2 linked regions of the Formosa sp. Hel1_33_131 genome follow. The protein of the gene in region 1 interacts with the protein of each later gene in a pairwise test. Links are inferred from orthologs where the notes say so. Each region holds a gene or a part of one and is shown in the gene's direction. Other genes may lie near its edges. The genes, in order: FORMB_RS07360 and FORMB_RS00830.

The links.
Region 2: the proteins of FORMB_RS07360 (region 1) and FORMB_RS00830 interact in binary tests that used the Escherichia coli proteins (3 or more experiments, as listed by UniProt). The link is inferred for Formosa sp. Hel1_33_131 from one-to-one orthologs.

Annotation. Positions count from the first base shown.
Region 1 is NZ_CP017260.1:1,620,406-1,631,872, reverse strand. The notes cover bases 3,821-6,625. They hold FORMB_RS07360 (5-formyltetrahydrofolate cyclo-ligase), read left to right. Parts: upstream 3,821-4,843; coding sequence 4,844-5,407; downstream 5,408-6,625. Other genes in these bases: ileS (isoleucine--tRNA ligase), read right to left, coding at 6,418-6,625; FORMB_RS07350 (TraR/DksA family transcriptional regulator), read right to left, coding at 6,035-6,415; FORMB_RS07355 (lipoprotein signal peptidase), read right to left, coding at 5,404-6,030; rimK (30S ribosomal protein S6--L-glutamate ligase), read left to right, coding at 3,929-4,807; uvrC (excinuclease ABC subunit UvrC), read right to left, coding at 3,821-3,843. Outside these bases: FORMB_RS07375 (patatin-like phospholipase family protein), read right to left, coding at 1-2,048; more of uvrC, read right to left, coding at 2,041-3,820; more of ileS, read right to left, coding at 6,626-9,825; FORMB_RS07340 (hypothetical protein), read left to right, coding at 9,996-10,604; FORMB_RS07335 (porin family protein), read right to left, coding at 10,599-11,282; FORMB_RS07330 (ExbD/TolR family protein), read right to left, coding at 11,369-11,467. UniProt on the Escherichia coli protein: Involved in the removal of 5-formyltetrahydrofolate.
Region 2 is NZ_CP017260.1:166,802-178,197, reverse strand. Bases 7,987-10,720 are described here. They hold FORMB_RS00830 (nucleoside-diphosphate kinase), read left to right. Parts: upstream 7,987-9,010; coding sequence 9,011-9,430; downstream 9,431-10,720. Other genes in these bases: recF (DNA replication/repair protein RecF), read right to left, coding at 10,201-10,720; FORMB_RS00820 (lipocalin family protein), read right to left, coding at 9,785-10,204; FORMB_RS00825 (DUF721 domain-containing protein), read right to left, coding at 9,492-9,788; FORMB_RS00835 (DHH family phosphoesterase), read right to left, coding at 7,987-8,921. Also shown: FORMB_RS00875 (FecR family protein), read right to left, coding at 1-613; FORMB_RS00870 (RNA polymerase sigma factor), read right to left, coding at 664-1,176; FORMB_RS00865 (hypothetical protein), read left to right, coding at 1,363-2,229; FORMB_RS00860 (hypothetical protein), read left to right, coding at 2,398-3,279; FORMB_RS00855 (DUF3810 domain-containing protein), read right to left, coding at 3,382-4,440; FORMB_RS00850 (aminoacyl-histidine dipeptidase), read left to right, coding at 4,516-5,976; FORMB_RS00845 (peptidylprolyl isomerase), read right to left, coding at 6,158-7,333; gliding motility-associated peptidyl-prolyl isomerase GldI, read right to left, coding at 7,375-7,908; more of FORMB_RS00835, read right to left, coding at 7,905-7,986; more of recF, read right to left, coding at 10,721-11,280; FORMB_RS00810 (tetratricopeptide repeat protein), read left to right, coding at 11,396-11,396. UniProt on the Escherichia coli protein: Major role in the synthesis of nucleoside triphosphates other than ATP. The ATP gamma phosphate is transferred to the NDP beta phosphate via a ping-pong mechanism, using a phosphorylated active-site intermediate.

The DNA of each region.
Region 1 (11,467 bases):
GCGAAATTGGCTGAAAAATTAAAATGATGGTTGTTTATAAACTCATAATCAAGTGTCGAAGCTATTTTTACAAAACTATTTCCATTAAGCGAAAAATAATCATATCCATAAAACGTAGAATAGTTATTAAAATAATTAGACCCATAGCCTCCAAGTCCAAAATGAAGTATCTTAGTATCGCTACTTCCAACCTTAAACCCGCCTTCAGTGCTTACATTCATAGAAAGTTTGTCTGCGATTTTAAATGCTTTTGATATTTGGGATTTAAAGGTTGTTAATTCGTTGAAATCATCCCTGAAGTCTGAGGATGCAAAATAAAATTTAAAATTACCTTCAAAAAGGAACCCGCTTGTGGGGAAAAATTTATTGTCGATGGTATCAATCTTTAGTGACCCGAAAAGGCTATAGAATTCTCCATCCTCAATCCTATATTCTGTGGTGTCAAAAACGGATAAAAACACATTATCATTCGTGGTGATTTTTAAATCCTTCAACTCCACTCCAATTTTTAGTGCTAAGTCTTTTTTAATCAACGTTTCTGCAAAAATTTGGTGCGTAAACTCACTGAAAGTCATCTGAATTTTATCGATTTCTGGATACATACCTTCGTCAATGAGTCCCGCTGGATTAGTGAAATTATCAAACCCTATATATTTAGAGTTTATCCCCACACTCCAATAAAAACCCTTATCAATATAATAGTCAAAATTGTAGCGGGTGTTATCTCCTAGAATAAAATCCAACGATACCACATCATTTTTAAAAATCAATTGTTTTTTAGTTAAGTTGAGTAGTGCTGCGCTTTTATACAACGGATCGTAGTGTACTCCAAACTTTATAAAGGCCGTATTTTTTGCCTCTGTAACTTTCGCACTGAAATTATACCCTTGATCAGCAGGAGAAAATTTATATAAAAAACTGTCAAAATTATTTGTGGCTACTAAATTGTTTACCCCTTTACTAAAGTCGTCAAAACTAATTGTTTCACCAGTTCTAAATCTCAATTTTCCTCTCACGTACGCAGCGGTATATTTATTTAGGCCAGAAATTGAAATGTCATTAATTTTAATTTTTTGAATTTCGGGGATACTCGCCTCTGTTTTTGTGAAATTTTGTGCCTTAGCAATCGTTTTTAATCCCTCTAGATGTGGAGATACTGCTGTTTGTCCTTTCCGAATAATTTCGTCACCGTCTTTAAAAGAAACAATCGAATATTCAGACACTTTGGGTTTGATGTATATATCAGTTAATTTGGACTTCCCTACCATCTCTTCAGCTACTCTAAAGTTACTAATTTGAATCAAAATATTAGATACCGATTCCAACTTATTAATTGTAAGAAGACCATCTTGCACATCAACTCCAATAATGATGTCTAAGTCTTTTGATTCTAACCCTATTATAGGATAATTATTCACGATGCCTCCATCCATTAATAATTTATTATCCAATGTTACGGGCTGATAAAGGGTTGGCAAGGCGCTGCTCGCTGCAATTGCTTGTGCTAAATTTCCATGGTCTAAAACAACTTCTTGACCCGTTTGCATATCCGTTGCAATACAATAAAATGGAACTGGAAGTTTACTAAAATCTTTAACCCCACTGACATTTAAAGTTAATTTTGAAAGTAAATTGAATACGTTTTGCCCTCTCGAAATAGAAGACGGCAAGTGAATCTTAAAGTTGCTAAAAGGGAGTGATAGCGCATATTTTTCTGCGTTTTTTCGTTCATAAAACGTCTTAGATTTTCTTGGTACTGCATCCGTTATAAGAAGATCAAAATTGGCTGCACTAATAATAGAATCCAATTGCTTTCCTGAATATCCAGCCGCATACAAGCCTCCAATGACAGCCCCCATACTTGTGCCCGCAACGTAATCGACACGAACACCTAAGCTGTCCAAAGTTTTTAGCACTCCTATATGTGCAAATCCTTTGGCGCCCCCACCACTAAGAACTAAGCCAACTCTTGGATTTTTTCGCTCAGATTCTTGAGAAAAACTCCAATGAAAAAAGAATAGAAAAAATAAGATTAATAGGTTACGCATGGGGTTTATTTTGATAGTAATTATAAATAATATGAGCTTTTGACACTCCAATAACTTGCTCTAATTCATCTAAGGCTGCAAATGAAACACGTTGTGCAGACTTGAAATTTTTTAATAACTCTAAAATTGTTTTGTCTCCAATACCAACTATAGATTCCAACTCCGAGTTTAAGGCCGTTTTACTTCGTTTGTTTCGATGATGCTCAATTCCAAATCGATGCGCTTCATTCCGGAGTTGCTGTATAATTTTTAGTGTTTCGCTTTTTTTGTCTAAATATAAGGGAATTGGATCATTTGGATAGAATAATTCTTCCAAACGTTTTGCAATTCCGATGATTGCAATTTTTCCACGCAGCTCTAAATCGTCCAAACTCTTTAAAGCAGCAGATAATTGCCCTTTCCCTCCATCAATGATTATTAACTGTGGCAAGGGCAGTTTTTCCTCTAGCAAGCGTTTATAGCGTCGGTAAACCACCTCGGTCATAGAAGCATAATCATCAGGACCTTCGACTGTTTTAATATTAAAATTACGGTATTCTTTTTTGCTCGGTTTTCCGTTTTTAAAAACAACACAAGCGGCTACGGGGTGTGTTCCTTGAATATTTGAATTGTCAAAACATTCAATATGGGTTGGTGCTTCTGAAAGTCTCAAGTCTGATTTCATCTGCGCCATGATCCGATCTACATGACGGTCGGGATCTGTTATTTTAACCTGCTTTAATTGTTCCAGGCGTTGGTACTTCGCATTCCGTAGCGACAGATCAATCAACTGTTTTTTATCCCCTACTTTGGGAATAGTGATCCTGAAATCTGGCCCTAAATTGACTTCAAAAGGCACATAAATATCTTTGGATTCGAGCGCAAAACGTTGACGCATTTCTGTAATGGCAAGTTCTAACAACGCTTGATCGCTTTCTTGAAGTTTCTTTTTCAGCTCCATGGTATGCGACCGAATGATCGCTCCATAAGAAAGTTGTAAAAAGTTGACATAGGCATAACTTTCATCGCTCACAATTGAAAACACATCTACATTGCTAATTTTAGGATTCACAATGGTTGATTTTGCTTGATAATTTTCAAGAACTTGTAATTTTTCTTTCAAGGATTGTGCCGCTTCAAACTCTAAATTTTCTGCAAATGTTTTCATTTGAGATTTAAAAACAGAGATTGAATTTTTAAAATTTCCTTTTAAGATTTCGCGAATCGTAGCAATGTTTTCTAAATAGGAGGCTTCGGCTTCTCTGGCTTCACAAGCCCCTTTACAGTTGCCTAAATGGTACTCCAAACATACTTTATATTTCTGATTGTGAATTTTTTCTTTAGATAAATCGTACTTACAGGTACGAAGAGGAAACAGACCTTTTATCAGATCTAAAAGCGTATATACCGTTTTGATACTGGTATAGGGTCCAAAATATTCAGACCCATCTTTAATCATACGTCGAGTTTGAAACACTCTCGGAAAAGGTTCTTTTTTAATGCAAATCCAAGGGTAGGATTTATCATCTTTTAAGAGCACATTATAGCGAGGCTGGTATTTTTTTATCAGATTATTTTCAAGCAATAAGGCATCCGTTTCCGTCTCTACGACAATGTGCTTAATCTCAACAATTTTTTTAACAAGCACATTTGTTTTTCCGTAGTCATGCACTTTATTAAAATACGAGCGCACCCGATTTTTTAAATTTTTTGCTTTACCTACATAGATGACCACGCCTGCAGCGTCATAAAATTGATAGACGCCAGGCGTGTTGGGCAAGGTTTTTAATTGAAGCTCTATGTTGGAATTACTCATTAATTCAAAGATATATTAATTCCAACGATTGTAAAAATTGAATTTGCATTTTTAGTATCTTGCAAGGGTATAACCATCCGATATCATGAATATTGTAATATTATCGCGTAATAAAGATCTATACTCAACTCAAAGACTTGTTGAGGAAGGAGAACGTCGGAATCACCTAGTAGAAGTGATTGACCCTTTGGAATGCGATTTGATTATTGAAAAAGAAAAACCAACGGTTTCTCATAACGATAAATATCTGGATTATGTAGATGCGATCATTCCGCGCATTGGCGCTTCTGTAACCTATTATGGTTGTGCAGTGGTCCGACAGTTTGAAATGATGAATGTGTTTTCGACCGTTTCCTCAGATGCTATTATCCGTTCTAGAGACAAACTAAGGAGTTTTCAACACCTTTCCAAAGCGGGTGTAGATATGCCTAAAACTGTATTTACCAATTATTCTTTTGATGTAGAAAAAGTGATTTCTCATGTCGGCGGAACTCCTGTGGTCATCAAATTGTTGGAAGGTACGCAAGGGATTGGTGTGGTTTTGGCAGAAACCAAAAACGCAGCTGAGTCTGTACTAGAAGCTTTTAACGGATTGGAAGCGAGAGCACTTGTACAAGAGTATATTGCAGAAGCTAAGGGCAGCGATTTACGTGCCTTGATTGTAGATAATCAGGTGGTAGGCGGTATGAAACGCCAAGGAAAAGAGGGCGAATTTAGATCTAATCTTCACAGAGGGGGAACTTATACCTATCACAAACTCAACGAAGAAGAAATTAAGCTTGCTTTGAAAGCGGCTCAAAAATTGAAATTACCCATTTGTGGGGTCGATATTTTACAATCGAACCGTGGACCTTTAATTATGGAAATCAATTCAACCCCAGGGCTCGAAGGGATTGAAGGGGCATCGAAAAAAAATATCGCACAAGCTATTATAACTTATATTGAAAGAAATAGACACTCATAGTGGTGTGCTTATTTATGTTTCAACAAAAACTATAGAGTGAAAAAATCAGAATTAAGAACACACTACAAAAAACTTCGAAAGAAACTAAGTTCCAAACAGATGAACGATTTGAGTCTTCAAATCGCAAACTCAGTCCTTGAACTTCCAATATGGAAATATTCATTTTTTCATGTATTTTTAACAATTGAATCTTTAAAAGAAGTCCTCACGGAACCAATCTTATCGATTCTATCAGGGAAGGACAAACACATTGTGGTGTCTAAAAGCGACTTTAAAACCCGAACCATGTCGCATGTGTTATTACAAGACAATACCATTCTTAAACCAAATTCGTGGAACATACCAGAACCTGAAAATGGCATCCCTATTAGTAATGAACAAATAGAGGTCGTGTTTATTCCTTTAGTGGCTTTTGATGTAAAAGGAAATCGTATTGGGTATGGAAAAGGGTTTTATGATGAGTTTTTAAAAAACTGTTCAAAAGATACTTTAAAAATTGGACTTTCATTTTTTGAAGCTGAGGCAGCCATAGACGGAATTGAACCGCATGACATCCCTTTAGATTATTGTGTGACTCCAGAAAAAATTTATACGTTTTAAGTCGTTAAGGACTTTGGGAATACTTTTTTATTAAACACTAAAAGCAATCCAACGCCCGTACTAATCGCTATATCTGCAACGTTAAAAACAGGGTCAAAAAAGGAGAAGTAATTCCCTCCGACAAATGGAATCCATTCGGGGAAATAGCCTTTAAATAAAGGAAAATAAAGCATGTCCACTACTTTGCCATGAAATAGATCTCCATAGCCTTCCGAGGCAAATAAGGTCGCCGTTTGTCCCAAACTTCCATCGAAAATAATACCGTAAAAAACGGAGTCGATAATATTTCCCAACGCTCCCGAAAAAACCAATGCTAACGCCACAGTCAGAGTTTTGGAAGTCATTTTCTGGAGGCTTTGATTCAGCCAATAACCAATGCCACAAACAGCAAAAATTCTAAAAATGGTTAAAAATAATTTGGCACTCGAATCGGATATATAAGAAGAAATATCACTGAGTTTGGCGCCCCACGCCATGCCTTCATTTTCAATAAAAAATATTCTGAATCCTTCAAAAACCCTCAGTTCTTGCCCTAGCTCAAAGTGGGTTTTGATGTATATTTTTGAGGCTTGATCTATAAAAAGAATCACCGCGACTAATAAAAGTGTCTGTTTTTTAGACATTTTATTATTGCATATTCTTTGCTTCAATACTTAAAGTCGCGTGTGGAACTAACAACAAACGATTTTTGTTGATGAGTTTTTTAGTCACTCTACAAACACCATACGTCTTGTTTTCAATTCTGTTCAAGGCGTTTTTCAGGTCTCTAATAAACTTCTCTTGACGGATGGCCAATTGCGAATTTGATTCTTTACTCATCACTTGACTGCCTTCATCAAAAGCTTTAAACGTTGGCGACGTATCTTCAGTGCCGTTGTTTAAATCATTCATATAAGCACTTTTAATAAGGTCTAAATCGTGCTGTGCCTTCTCGATTTTTTTAAGAATGAGTATTTTGAATTCTTCTAAATCGTTATCCGAATATCTACTTGTATTTTCAATGGACATAATTATATGGATTTTTGGATATACAACTTGGTGTTAATCGCATCAAAAGAAATGTCAACACCCTTATCTAGTTGTGCTACTAAGTGTAGCTCTTCCGTTAATGTTTCTAGTTTAATATATTCTAAATTTTGTTTTACAGCGTTATCGATAGCAACTTCTGATTGTAAATAAACCTCAATTCGATCGGTGAGTTCAAATCCAGAATCTTTTCTTAAATTTTGAATTCTATTGACCAATTCTCTCGCGATTCCTTCCTCTTTTAAAGCTTCCGAAATGGTAACATCCAAAGCGACCGTTACGGCTCCTTGATTGGCTACCAACCATCCTTCGATATCTTGAGAGGTAATCTCTACATCATTGCGCTCCAAATTAATACTTTTTCCATTAATTTCAATACCTAACTCTCCTTTTTCTTCAATTTCCTTGATGTCTTCGGGTTTTAGGTTTTGAATGGCATTGGCAATTAACTTCATGTCCTTTCCAAATCGTGGGCCCAAAGCTTTAAAATTTGGCTTGATTTGTTTCACCAAAATATCGGATGCATCTTCTAACAATTCAACTTCTTTCACATTGACTTCGTGTTTTACCAAGTCGGCAATCGCTAAAATATCTTCTTTTTGAATGGTGGAATTCACCGGAATCATGATTTTTTGTAAAGGCTGTCGAACTTTGATTTTTTCTTTTGCGCGTAAAGACAAGACTAAGGATGAAATTGTTTGTGCTTGCTCCATTTTACGCTCTAAATTTTTATCGATGAGCGTTGTGTCTGCCGATGGGAAATCTGCTAAATGGATACTTTCAAAGGTTTCTTTGTGTGTTGCTGAATTCAAATCTAAATACAAACGATCCATAAAGAAAGGCGCGATAGGAGCTCCCAACTTCGCAATGGTTAACATACAGGTGTATAAGGTTTGATAAGCGGATATTTTATCGGTTTGATACTCCCCTTTCCAGAAGCGTCTTCTACTGAGGCGGACATACCAGTTGCTTAAATATTCTTGTGTAAATTCTGAAATAACACGGGCTGCTTTTGTGGGCTCATAGTCCGCATAATAGGCATCCACTTTCTCAATTAATGAGTTTAATTCTGATAAAATCCAGCGGTCAATTTCTGGACGGTCTTCAGTTGAAATGTCCGCCTCCGCATAGCTGAATTTATCAATATTTGCATAGAGAGTGAAAAATGTATAAGTATTGTATAAGGTTCCGAAAAACTTACGTTTCACTTCTTCAATACCTTCACTATCAAATTTTAAATTATCCCACGGATTCGCATTGCTAATCATATACCAGCGTGTTGTATCTGCGCCGTAAATGGATAAAGTTTCAAAAGGATCGGTTGCATTGCCCAAACGTTTGGACATTTTCTGTCCGTTTTTGTCTAAAACTAAGCCGTTAGAAACCACATTTTTATAAGCCACAGAATCAAAAACCATGGTTGCGATCGCATGAAGCGTATAAAACCAACCTCGTGTTTGATCGACACCTTCCGCAATAAAATCTGCTGGAAATGCTTTGTTTTGATCAATAAGGTCTTTGTTTTCAAATGGATAATGCCATTGAGCATACGGCATACTTCCAGAGTCAAACCATACATCAATCAAATCACTTTCGCGGTGCATTGGCTTTCCAGAAGGAGACACTAAGGTAATGGCATCCACAATATTTTTATGCAAATCGATTTTGGAGTAATTTTCAAGCGATTGATCGCCGACTACAAAATCTTCAAAAATGTCATTTTCTAAAACTCCTGCTTGCACTGCTTTTTGCATTTCTGCTTTGAGTTCTTCCACAGAACCAATACATATTTCTTCTTTTCCGTCTTCAGTCCTCCATATTGGAAGGGGAATTCCCCAATAGCGAGAGCGTGACAAATTCCAGTCATTTGCATTTGCTAACCAGTTGCCAAAACGACCTTCGCCCGTACTTTTTGGCTTCCAATTGATCGTTTGATTCAGATCAAACATGCGATCCTTGACGTCGGTTACTTTTATAAACCAAGAGTCTAATGGGTAATATAAAATAGGCTTATCGGTTCTCCAACAATTTGGATAACTGTGCTTATATTTTTCAACCTTAAAGGCTTTATTTTCAATTTTTAACTTAATTGCCAGCTCGACATCCACCGATTTTTCGGGGGCTTCGCCTTCTGGATAGTATTCGTTTTTCACAAAACGTCCTGCAAATTCTGCAACTTCAGGTCTGAAACGTCCTTGTAAATCTACAAGTGGTACTAAATTACCGTCCGCATCTTTTACCAATAATGGTGGGATTTCAGGAATTGCTTGCTTGGCAACAATCGCATCATCAGCCCCAAATGTAGGCGCAGTATGTACAATTCCAGTTCCATCTTCAGTGGTTACAAAATCACCTGAAATAATTCGGAATGCATTTTCTGGGTTGTCGTTTGGTAATGCGTAATCTAACAATTGCTCATAAGAAATTCCTACAAGGTCTTTTCCTATAAACGATTTTACAATGTAAAATGGGATGGTTTTGCTTGAAGACTGATAGCCTTCCAGACCTTCTGCATTTTCTACTTCTTTGAACTTTCCATTAAATTGTTCCCCAACCAAAGCTTTTGCGACCACCACATTGGTCGCTTCAAAGGTGTATTGATTATAGGTCTTTACGAGTACATATTCAATTTTTGGCCCTACGGTTAAAGCCGTATTACTCGGCAAGGTCCACGGAGTTGTGGTCCATGCTAAAAATAAAACAGGCCCTTCGTTCTGTAAGAATTCTGGGAGGGATGCTTCGTTTGCTTTAAATTGTGCTACAATGGTGGTGTCTGTAACATCTTGATACGTCCCTGGTTGATTCAGCTCGTGGGAGCTTAAACCTGTGCCCGCTTTTGGCGAATAGGGTTGAATGGTATAGCCTTTATAAATAAGGTTCTTGTTGTAAATTTGTTTTAGAAGCCACCATACACTTTCCATGTATTTTGGATCGTAAGTAACATAAGGGTCGTCCATATTGACCCAGTAACCCATTTTTTGGGTAAGGTCATTCCAGATGTCTGTGTAACGCATCACCGCGGTTCTACAGGCAGCGTTATAGTCTTCTACAGAGATGGTTTTACCGATGTCTTCTTTGGTAATTCCCAATTCTTTTTCAACACCCAACTCGATAGGGAGTCCGTGCGTGTCCCAACCGGCTTTACGCTTTACTTGAAACCCTTTCATGGTTTTATAACGCGGAAAAATATCTTTTATAGCACGTGCCAAAACATGATGTACCCCTGGCAATCCATTGGCGGATGGAGGGCCTTCAAAAAAAACATAAGGAGGTTTCCCTTCTCGAGTGGTAATGCTTTTGTCAAAAATATCATGTTCCTCCCAAAACTTCAGCATCTCGTCTGCTACGTTTGGTAAGTTAAGTCCTTTATACTCAGGAAATGTCGCGCTCATTATTCATTGCTATTAAGGTCGCAAAATTAAGAAATTTAAACAAAAAGCCACCGAATAACGCAGGTCATTTTGCGTTTAGGTAGGATTCTTAAAATTATAGGTTTGTTTTTCGTCTTACAGGTCCCATAAATACTTTTTTTTTAGTAATATTACGTGAACGAATCCTACCTATGTTAACTTCCTTTTTAAAAAGCATCTCTTATATTTTACATCCCTTGCTAATGCCGTGGATGGGTGCTGTGTATTTTTTTACAGTAACACCACTTCAATACCATCCTATTAAAATCAGTTTTTGGTTGCTTTCAATTATTCTTTGGAGTCTTGTAGTGCCTCTAGTTTTGTATTTTATTTTGAAAAAATTAAACACCGTCCAGAGTATTGATCTGAAAACCTCCAAAGAACGCATTTGGCCCTTACTATTAAATAGTATAATTTTAGGATACCTAAGTTTTGGTGTTTTACCAGAACCTATCTGTGTCGAATTGCATTATTTATTCTTAGGAGCTATGATGACAGCGATTTCAGGAATGGTGTTGGCGTTATTGAAGTTTAAAACAAGTATTCACATGATGAGTACTGGTGGTGCTTTCTTTTTTATGGTACTAGTTAATTTGCATTATGGGTATTCTTTTAGCAATGCGTTTGCACTCTTTATCATTGTAATGGGAGCGATGGCGAGTTCTCGATTGCATTTAAATGCACATACCGTCAAAGAACTTGTGGCAGGACTTGTTATTGGAGTGGTGCCTCAGTTGCTGCTATTAAATCACTGGCTATAATAGATAGAAAATTAAGCCGATTTTCAACGCATTCATGTCTATAGATTGAAAATTTGTCGAAGAAACAGAATCAAAAATCGGGTTCAAACCATAATAGATATAACCGTTCCAAGTGTTATAACCCACACTCAAGGTTAATCCGTACTGCCATGGGTTCATTCCTTTCAAGCCTCTGTGTGTTTCATCCCCTGGTTCTCCTTTGTAAACAGATTTAGAAACCAACACATAGCCTAATTTTACGCCTGTATATATTCGCCAAAACTTATAAGTCTCTGCATTAGATGTTCGCCAGCGAAATTCTAAAGGAACTTCTAAAAGGTGTTGCGAAAAATTGTTTTTGGAATGATCTATCCCCTCTAAAATGGTATAGGTCGTTGGTGTTGTTGTGCTAATTCTAATGTTTTGATTAAAAGTATTGATCGAATAACCAAGCCCTAAACCGATGGCTAGATTGCGGCGTGTGTTAATAGGGAAATCTCTAATAACGCCTAAATGAAACCCCGTGGAGAAACTGCTTTGAGAGACGCCATTGGGTAAATTCATGAGTGCATTATAGGTCACGCCAATGTAAATTTGATCTTCTCTATATAAACTATCCGATTCGGTTGCTTTGTTGGATTGCGCGAATGCATCCACAAAACAGGTCAAAAATAGCAGTAAAAATATACGAGGTTTCATAAAGGGTGTCCTTATTTATGGTACTAAATTAAATAAAAAAAGGCATTCTGAGTAGAATGCCTTTTTAAATATTTCAGAATCGTTTATTATTCCATATTTTTCATCGCATCACCTACCCCTGTGGTATAGTTGATTTTGAGTGCGTTTACTTTTCTAAGTTCTTGCTTGACATCGCCTACAATTCC
Region 2 (11,396 bases), 1.5 Mb from region 1 along the record:
CGGAGGTTAAAACAGCGGTGTTTGTAGCATCAGAAACCCTTACTTTTCCTGTATAACATTTAACTTCAAGGGAATTAGCATCACTATTTACGTTAAATTGAGTTCCTAAAACGGCTACGTTTCCTTTTGAAGTTTTTACAGTAAATAGGGAGCCTTTTTTAACTTTAAAATAAGCTTCACCATCCAATTCTAAAGTTCTGTTTTCATTCTTCCAATCTGTTGTATTGAATTCAATTTTTGAATTGGCATTTAAAATGGCTTCAGACCCATCTGGAAGCACCACTGATAATTGCGTACCATAATCAGACTGATGTGTGGTAGTACCTGTATTTAAACCATAAAACATACCAAAAAGCAATACGATAGACGCTGCGATTCCTGTCGCCCAATTGTAATACAAGGGTCTTACTTTAGCTTTATCGACTGTTTGATTTGAAACAGCCTTCCAAGCTTTCGCTTTATCATAGGGAGGCGTTTCTAGATGATTCGCATAGGTTGATATCTTTTCATAAGAATGATAGGCTTCAGAGGCTTTAAAGTCCTGAGCTTCTTTAGATGTTAAATCATCAGTTAACCATCTGGCTAACAATGTATCTTTATTTCTAGTTTCCATAAATGTCGTTACTGTATTATAAACAACTGTTTAGCTGAACACCCTACTTTTTAAATATTTCCTATTTTTTCTCTCAAGACAACTAATGCATTATGCATCCTTTTCTCAACCGCTTTTACAGATAAATTCAGCAATGCTGCGATTTCTTTATAGGTCATTTTATCAATCCTATTTAACAAAAACACTTCTCTTTGTTTTTCTGGTAAAATAGCAATCGCATCTTGAAGTTTTTTCATAAATTCTTTTTCTTCATATATAAATTCGGGACTTTCATTATTCACTTCAGATCCTTTAAACTTACTATAGTTTAACACTACTTTTTGATGTTTTACAGTATTCAAAAAATTATTATTAGCAATCCTTTTTAGATAAAATAAGGCTTCGTCATAATTAACTTTTTCACAGTGATTCCATAAACTTATAAAGGCTTCCTGTACCATATCTTCCGCTAAATTAAAATCGCCACATTTGTAATAAATATAGTTTCTTAAAAGCGTTGAATGCGTATTGAAGAGCATCTCAAAATGTTTCGATTCACAGACCGATTTGTTGTTTTTTGTCATTTCAATTTGGCGGTACTAAATTAAAAACCAAAATTAAACAAAAAATATTTAGCAAGTAAAATACTGTTTAATAGTATTTTATAAAATAATTTTAAAATAAAGTAGGGTTGTTCCTAATTTGGTTGTTTATAATTCATAACGGTGTATTAAGTTGCACACAAACTATTTAAACCTAAATTATTAAATATGAAAAATTTATTAAAATTATCACTTGTTTTTTTGTTGATATTAAGTTCATGTAGCAAAGACAACGACGAGATCACACCAGAAGTTAAAGAGGAAGGTGTTTCTACGGAATTAATTACAAACTTAACAAATAGTGCGTTCAGTGCTAGAACTTCGAATCAAGAATCTGATTATCTGGAAGACGGAGAGTGTTTTGTCATCAACTATCCTTACTCTATTTCGGATGGACAAACGAGTACAACGGTTAATAGTGATGAAGAATTAGAAGCTTATTTATCAAGTTTAACAGGAAATTCAGCAATCTCTATTGAGGTCCCTTTTGATGTTACTTTAGCTGATGGCACTCAACAAACCATTACGACTTTCGATGAGTTTTTTATGTTAATAGATTCATGTTATGGTGGTGACCAAGGTCCTTCTGATTCATGTTTTGAACTGGATTTTCCCCTAACAGCTCATGATTCTGATGGAAATGAAGTGACTGTTAATTCTGAACAAGAATTATTTTCTTTTGAGTTTACAGGATTTGTATATCCTATTTCTGTAACTTTAACAGATGGAACTCAAGTGACTGTAAACAACTCCCAAGACTTTGACGCTCTTTATAATGACTGTTATGGCATCGAAGATTGTGATGACTGTGATTATGTATGTTTTGAAATCGTATTCCCATTCTCTTTTGTTGTAAATGATGGTAATTTAGAAACCATAAATGATTACGATGATCTTTGGGACTTTTTAAGCGGTCTTACTGAGGATGATACGTTTGTGATTTCTTATCCTATTACAGTGGAGTTTGAAGATGGATCTCAGCAATCAGTTAATAGTGATGAAGAACTTGTTGCTTTATATGAGGATTGTGAGTAAAAATATTGGCAAGTATATTTAATTTCATAAAATAGCTTGGATCATTTGATCCAAGCTATTTTTGTTAAGTGAAACATAAAAATCATTTTTTTTATTATGTGTGTCTTACAATTAAATATTTATTAAATTGCTGATTATTAAAAATTAATTAACCATAAACTTTTAAGAATGAAATATTTATTAAAATTATCACTTGTTTTTTTGCTTCTATTTAGTGCTTGTAGCAAAGACAATAATGAAGAGGTTATAGCTGAAGAGATTGAAGAAGGTGTTTCTACTGAATTAATGACAAACTTATTTAATAGCGCCAGAACAGCTACAACTTCAAACCAAGAATCTGATTATGTTGAAGAAGGAGAGTGTTTTATCATCAACTATCCTTACACTGTTTCCGATGGAGAAACCAGTACGACCTTCAATAGTGATGAAGATGTAGAAGCTTTCTTAGAAAACTTAACAAATGAATCAGAAGTTTATATTGAAGTGCCTTTTGATGTTACCATGTCGGACGGAACTCAGCAAACCATTTCTTCGTACGAAGAGTTAGAAATGTTATTAGATGATTGTTATGATTTTGATCATGACGACGATGATGATTATAACGATGAATGTTTTGAACTGAATTACCCTCTAACCGCTCTTGATTATGACGGAAATGAAGTCGTTGTAAATTCTGAACAAGATTTGTATAATTTTGAATTTGTAGGATTTGTATATCCAATCTCAGTGACTTTAACGGATGGAACTCAGGCAACTGTAAACAGTCCTCAAGAATTTGATACACTTTATAACGATTGTTATGACATTGAAGATTGTGATGACTGTGAAGAGCAATGTTTTGAAATTGTATTTCCATTCTCTTTGGTTTCAGGCAACGGAACTGTAGAAACCTTTAATGGTTACGATGGACTTATGGAGTTTTTAAGTCAGCTTACAGAACAAGATTCTTTCATAATTTCTTACCCAATTACAGTAGAGTTTGAAGATGGTTCTCAACAAACTGCTAACAGTGACGAAGAGCTTGACGCTCTCTATGAAAGTTGTGAGTAAGTAATAATATTTTACAGTTTAAACAAAGTAGCTTGGGTCTTTTGATTCAAGCTATTTTTTTTGGAGGGGTGTGGTAGTGTAGTGGTTTTATTAGCTTAATTTTTAATCCTCCAAATAATCCACCAAAAGCGCCACCACATAGCTATAACTCTCAATGCCTTTGACTTGGTTGTTTGCCTTTAAGAAATGGCTGTAAAACTTTTTGAAAATAGGTTCCAGAGGGTTGTTATAAGCACTCCAGAAGTCAAACGCTTCCTGATAATCTTCTAAGATACCAGGGTTGATCGTGCATAAAACAGAGTCGTAGGCATCCGGATCCCTTTTAGATAATTCTATTAAACAATAGCGCAACGCAAATTTATAACCTGCATAGTTGAAATAGGGGTCTTCATTATGGATGCTCGCCAAAAATCCAATAAAATTAGCTTCGTTCTCTGCCGCATAGCCCAACTGATGCGCTTGTTCGTGCGCAATCGTAGTCGGCATAGAATTGGCAGGCATTACAGCATTGATGTGCGCTTCTAGCGTCAATGGGTTCACATAGCCACTAAACCCCATATACGTCAAGGGCGTACTAAATAGTGATTTCTTACTGTTTTTGCCGTCGTGTTTAAAATTTGGATACACCTTTTCTAATTGAGAATAACCCGTTTGACTGATTTCAGTCAGTTCAGAAAATGCATAGGGGAGGGTCGTTTTTAATAAAGAATCTTGTGTGATCGCAAAGTGCAGTGCATTCGTTTTTAAAACCAGTTGGTTGGTAACCGATTTTAATTGAGCCGTGGTATATTTTGGATTTAAATTGAGTGTCGTATGTAAAGGCACTCGGTAATAATTAAACCCCCAACACAAATGAAACATGAAATAGAGAAGGGACACAAAAGATAACACATCCAAACCCCACGCTTTGGGATCTGTTCTGAGACGTTTCCAATTGACAATCGCCCAACGAATCACATAAACAATCAAGGCGATGTACAACAGATCGCCCACAGAAAAGGGAATCCATTTAAAAGCTGTGTTTAGTAGTTTTGAGAGTGCAGGAAAAATACCCATACTATAATAGGCCTCGATAAATTCAGGATACTGCTTCGCTACTTTTAGAAGAAAGTATTGAGGCAGCAAACTCAACGCAAGAATGATTTTCCCTTTTTTAGACATCACTCAAAAGTAATAATTTTAATTTATGATCGGGAAGGAATCCGTACCTTTGTGCAACAAAAAAATATATCTATTATGAGCCAAGACATTCGTAAACTGGAACCCAAAGCAGTTTGGAACAAATTTGCAGATTTGAATGCCGTGCCCCGTCCTTCTAAAAAAGAAGAACGCGTCATTGCATTTATGAAAGATTTTGGGAAAAATCTAAACCTTGAAACCGTAGAAGATACGGTAGGGAATGTGATCATCAAAAAACCAGCCACAGCAGGCATGGAAGACCGAAAAGCCATTGTCATGCAATCACATTTAGATATGGTACATCAGAAAAACAGTGATACTGATTTTGATTTTTTAACCCAAGGTATTGAGATGATTGTTGATGGGGATTGGGTCAAAGCAAATGGAACGACTCTAGGAGCCGATAACGGCTTAGGCGTCGCAACCATTATGGCAATTTTAGAAAGTACCGACATTCCACACCCTGCTATTGAAGCCTTGTTTACGATTGATGAAGAAACTGGCATGACAGGTGCGATGGGTCTAAAAGGAGGCTTGTTAAAAGGAGAAATTCTTTTAAACCTAGATACCGAAGATGATGACGAAATTGGCGTGGGCTGTGCCGGAGGCATTGATGTCACCGCCGTAGGGACGTATAACGAAGAACCAACTCCTGAAACCAAAATAGGCTATTCCATAGAAGTTAAAGGATTGCAAGGGGGACATTCAGGGATGGATATTCATAAAGGGTTTGGGAATGCCAATAAAATAATGAACCGTTTGTTATTTGATGCCTTTGAAAATTTCGGATTGCGAATATCTGAAATTGATGGTGGAAGTTTACGCAACGCGATTCCTAGGGAGAGCAAAGCAATTGTGTCGATAGACCTAGTACAAGAAGATGCTTTTAAGTACGAAATGGGCCTACAAGTTGAAGCGATTCAGACAGAACTCAAAACAATGGAACCAGATTTAACGGTTGAGTTTACTAAAATTGACACGCCAAAAGTGATGATGGACTTGGGTGTTCAAGAAGGGTTAACAAGGGCTATTTATGCTGCGTGGAATGGCGTGTACCGCATGAGTCCCGACATTCCTGAATTGGTAGAAACATCTAATAATATTGCCCGTGTCATTATCAAAGGAGGAAATGTCAAAATAGGCTGCCTCACACGTTCTTCTGTGGAATCCTCTAAAATGGATTTAGCAATGATGTTGCGTGCAACCTTTGAGCTTATTGGCTGCGAGGTAGAGCTTTCAGGGGATTACCCAGGTTGGGAACCCGATATGGATTCATCTATTTTGAAAGTATTGAGATCTTTATACGAAAAACTATACAACGAAAAACCACATGTAGCGGCCTGTCATGCCGGTTTAGAATGCGGTCTTTTAGGAACGAATTATCCCGATATGGAAATGATCAGTTTTGGACCGAATATCAGAGGGGCGCATTCTCCTGATGAACGCGCTCAGATTTCTTCTGTTCAGAAATTTTGGGTCTTTGTTTTAGAGATTTTAAAAGAGATTCCAAAAGTATAACACTCATTTTACCCCATAAAAGAGGTCGTCTAAAAAGTAGAATTTCTGTCATTCTGAACTTGTTTCAGAATCTGAAATGAACCTGCCTACCGTCAGGCAGAATTTTCTGACGGTAGGCAGGTTCAGATTGACAAAGCAGAGTCTTTTTAAACAGCCTCTTTTGTTTTATTGTAATTGAAAATTATTCAGCAATTTCTAGCATTTCAATAATAAACATTAAATCTGTATTTGGTTGGATCGGTCCACGCCCTTTTTCTCCGTAAGCAAGATAAGAAGGAAGGTATAAGAATGTTTTGTCTCCTACAGACATATCAAACACACCTTCTTTGAAACCGGGTATCATTTGCGCTTCTGGATCAATTTTCATGGGCATCGCGCTATAAGCACCTTGTTGTTCTTTTCGGATGTCATATGTGCCACATTTTTCATCCACTGTTTTAATGTTAGTTCCAAATAATTTACCATCCGTAAAATAGCCTTCATAATTAAGCTTAACTGTGTTGCCAGTTTTTGGTTTAACTCCGTTGCCTTTTGTGATGTTGTAAACGAGTAATCCAGAAGTTTGCTGTGTTGCTTTGCTCTTATAAATATTTAATACAGGAACCATTTCTTTGGCAGCCATCTCCATTTTTTCTTCCGCAATTTTTTTAGCTTCTTCCGCTTTTTGCTTTGCGTCTTCAAGTTTTTGTAAACGTTTTTCTTCTAACAAAGGAAGCTCTGTGTTCCATGTGTCCACAGCATCAAATCCTTTGGCGCTCATTCCTTGACGAATGATGTTCAATTTTAATATTTTAACGTCTTCCAAAGGCTTGTTAGATCCCGGAGTGACTTTAACGTTAGAGATGGTATCAACAACTGAGAAGCCTTTAACCACTTCTCCAAAAACAGAATGTCTATTATCAAGGTGTGGAGTTGGTTTTTCGGTAATAAAAAACTGGCTACCGTTGGTGGCAGGTCCAGAATTGGCCATGGACAGAATCCCTGGTTTGTCATGTTTTAGACTTTCGTCAAATTCATCTCCAAATTTGAATCCTGGGCTTCCAGAACCAGTCGCAGTGGGGTCGCCACCTTGAATCATAAAGTTGTCAATCACTCTGTGAAAAACAGTCCCATCATAATAGGGCTTCCCTTTTAAAGAATCGGGCAACATAGGGTGAGTCCCATCAGCAAGACCTACAAAATTAGCAACTGTTAATGGCACTTTGTCATAAAACAACTGTATAATGATCGTGTCTTTAGACGTTACAAATTCGGCAAACATACCATCGCCTAAATCTGGATATTGTTCTTGGCAACTGGTGGAACTAATCAGCAATCCTGCTGCAAATAATTGGATAAATACTTTTGTGAATTTCATTTTTTTGAATTTTTATTGGGTTTTAAATAGATTATAGTGTGTTAGTTATTGGTGAGTTTTAATAAAGAAACGTCGCAAACGAGCGGTACATTGCTACCGATTTTCTCCTCATCTCCATAGTAGCCATATGCTTTTTGAGATGGAAATAGAAAAGTAATCGATTCGCCTTCTTTCATGAGTTTTAAACCTTCTCTCAATCCAGAAAATAATTCTTGTTGGTCGATATAATAGCTTTGTGTTTCTAGTTCTTTTACGGGATAAATGACTTGTCTCTCTAAAGTTTTAAGTGCATAGGTGTACTGTACTAAATCGCCAAACTTAGGGGTTTGCGTATTCGTTTCTATTTTAGTGTTGTAGGCATACCAAAACCCATATTCTGAAGATTGAAAAGGTTTGTCAGAGTCTGTAATGAAAGCCTCAATCTGCGCATATTCTCTATTGTTCAATTGCTTGTTACGTTCAATCGAGGCGTCAATAAACGAGCCTGAATTGTTTGAGATGGGACGTCTCGCTTCCGAAGGTTTACAGCTAGTAAAGATTGAAATAGTGAATATGAATATCAAAAGGTGCTTCATGAATTTAGTTCCGATTTATAGTCAGACAATATACTAATAAATTTTGCAATGGTATCTTCAAGATTGAGGTTGCTACGTCCGCCAGACGCATTCTTGTGTCCACCTCCGTTAAAATGTGTTCTTGCGAAAGCATTTACATCAAAAGGACCCTTAGATCGAAATGAGATTTTAATGATACTTTCTTCACGGTGTTCAATAAATATGACGGCAAATTTAGCACCTTTCAGCGACAAGCCATAATTCACCAAGCCTTCCGTATCTCCTTTTTGAAAATCATGCGCATCCAATTCCTTATTGGTTAAACTGATATAAGAAGTGTGGAATTCTTCTAAAAATCTTAAATTATTTAAGGCACAGCCCATAAGTTGGAGACGACCTAAACTATTGGTATCATACACCGCGTTGTGAATGTTTGATTTCTCAACCCCAACGTCAATTAAATGTGCAATCACTCGGTGGGTAGTACTCGTGGTTAGCGGAAATCGGAACGAAGCAGTATCGGTCATAATACCTGTATATAATGCTTCTCCAATAGCGACATCTATCAGCTCTAAATCACCCATCATTTCGATAAAATGATACACCATTTCGCAAGTCGAACACATACTCACGTCAGAATAGACATAGGTCGCATAATCATCCGGTTGTTGGTGATGATCAATCATAATTTTAATGGCACTTGAATTTTCAATAGGCGTACCCATCGCACCACATCGGTGTAGTGCATTGAAGTCTAAAGTAAAAATAAGATCAGCTTCGGAAATGAGTGCCTCAGAAGCAATAGTGTCTTCTTCATATATAAGAACCTCTTTGGTTCCTGAAATCCATTTCAAAAACTCTGGGTAGTCATTGGGCGCAATCACGGTTGCCGAATGTCCTAATTTTTTAAGGTAATGTAACAATCCTAAAGTGGAGCCCATAGCGTCTCCATCTGGATTTTTATGAGGGACAATGACCACTTTTTTAGGTGTGGATAATATTTTTTTAAGGTCTAAAATTTCTGCTGTATTCATAGCGTGCAAAGATACAATTTTTTAAAATAGTTGGAAGCTCAATTATTTGTAGAAAAACCTTATTTTTGCACAAAATTTATACAAAGACCATGGTAACTAACAAAACGTTTACAATGCTTAAGCCCGATTCTGTTGAAAAAGGGAATATAGGTGGAATCGTAGAAAAAATCACAGCTTCAGGTTTCAGAATCGTAGCGATGAAATTAACACAACTTACAAAGGCAGATGCCGAAGCTTTTTATGCCGTTCATAGTGAGCGTCCATTTTATGGCGAACTGGTAACTTACATGACGCGTGGCCCTATTGTGGCGGCAATTCTTGAAAAGGAAAATGCAGTAGAAGATTTCAGAACTTTAATTGGTGCAACAAATCCAGCAGAAGCTGTAGAAGGAACCATCCGTAATATGTTTGCAGATTCTATTAGCGAAAATGCAGTGCATGGAAGTGACAGTGATGAAAACGCTGCAATTGAAGGTGCTTTCCATTTTTCAGGAAGAGAGATGTTTTAAATACGTTCAATAAAATATTTTAAAAGCTGCAATTCTATTGTGGCTTTTTTTATACCCAATACTACCTTAAAATTAATTTTGTGATGAGGTTTTTCCCAAGAGATTCGTTCAGCATACTAATGATTTTGTCTTTTCCATAGCTCAATTCCTCTCTTAAAACAGAAGAGCTTAGCTCTACATAGAGCGTGTCTTTATGAAGTTTCACGCTGTTGGTGTAGTTATTGACGCCGTTGCCCATCATATCTGCCCAGGCAGCTTCCACGTTCACTTTGTCCAACCCTTTTTCGAGTTTATTTTCTTTCACAAAGGACTTCATTAAATCATCAATTTTGAAAGGATCGTTTTGGCGTTTACTCATTCATCAAAAATTAAAGGTTCATAAGGTTTGTAAGTATATATAAATCCGTCGGAATTGGAGGTCACTAAACTTGCCGAGTTGGCACGCATGATTTCTTCAGTGTAAGCAACGTCATTGTTATCGTAATGAATCCATAAACGACCGTCTGTTACAGAAAGGGTAAATTCAGATTGATGCTGAGAGATCTCAAAAGCACCATCAAATCGTGGAGTCACTTTTTTTCGATAGCCCGATAAGTCAGCATTCACTTTAAAGTAATCCACAGAACCACTCATTTTAAATTCTTTGACTTTTTTTTGATCCTTGGTAACGCTCACAATTTCCCAATAGCCTTCTACAAAAGGAATGTAAGTTGACACATCTGATTGGCAGCTACTCAGTAAAATAAAAAACGAAAGGGCTATAAGTTGTTTCACAGTTGAAATATTTGATACGATTGATGCACGCTTTTAATGGCTTTCTCGGTTCGGTCGGCATGGGTGTCCGAAATAAATAATTGTCCAAAATTCTCGTCATTTACCAATTGAATAATTTGAGCCACCCGTTGTTCGTCAAGTTTGTCAAAAACATCATCCAGTAGGAGTAGGGGAGTCTCACCACTTTGCGCTTTGATAAAATCAAATTGTGCCAGTTTCAAAGCAATTAAAAATGATTTTTGCTGTCCTTGACTTCCGAATTTTTTAATAGGATACCCTTTAATAGAAAAATCTAAATCGTCTTTATGAATTCCAACACTTGTATATTGTAGCATCCGATCCTTGTTGATGCTAGTTGCAAACAACTCCATTAAAGAGGAATCATTTAGCTGACTGTTGTATTGTAAGTCAACGTCTTCGCTGTTGTTACTAATTGCTTTATAGCGGTTTTTAAAGATGGGCGTAAAGACTTCTAAAAACGTTTTTCGCTTGTCGTAAATCTCACATCCATACTCGTTAAGTTGTTCATTATAAACATCTAACGAGTCTTTATTAAAGTTATTATTTAAGGCAAAATATTTTAACAACGCATTTCTTTGCGCCAGTATTTTAGAGTAATTTAATAAGGCTTCTAGATAGCTTTTGTCACTTTGAGAGATGACACCATCCATAAATTTCCGGCGGGTATCACTGCCTTCAGTAATCAAATCGCGATCGGTAGGCGATATAATCACTAAGGGTAAAAAACCAATATGATCGCTAAAACGATCGTATGCTTTTCCGTTTCGTTTGATGATTTTCTTCTGACCTCTTTTAAGAGAAACGATTATTTTTTCTTCGCGATCCTTCTTTTCATACAAACCATCGACCACAAAAAAATCTTCTTCATGGCGGATGTTTTGCGAGGCAATCGGGTTGAAATAACTTTTCCCAAAAGAGAGGTGGTAAATTGCGTCTAAAATATTCGTTTTTCCGACACCATTAGCGCCAACGAAACAATTGATTTTCGCATCAAATTCTACCGAAAAGGCATCGAAATTTTTGTAGTTTAATAAGTTTAATGATTTTAAAATCATGTGAAATTGGTCTATATTTTTTAATTATCTTCTTATGAGGCTTTTAAAAAGATGCTGCAAATTATTGAAAAATAACAAATAATTTGCCTTTTTTTTACGAATAAAAATTATATTTT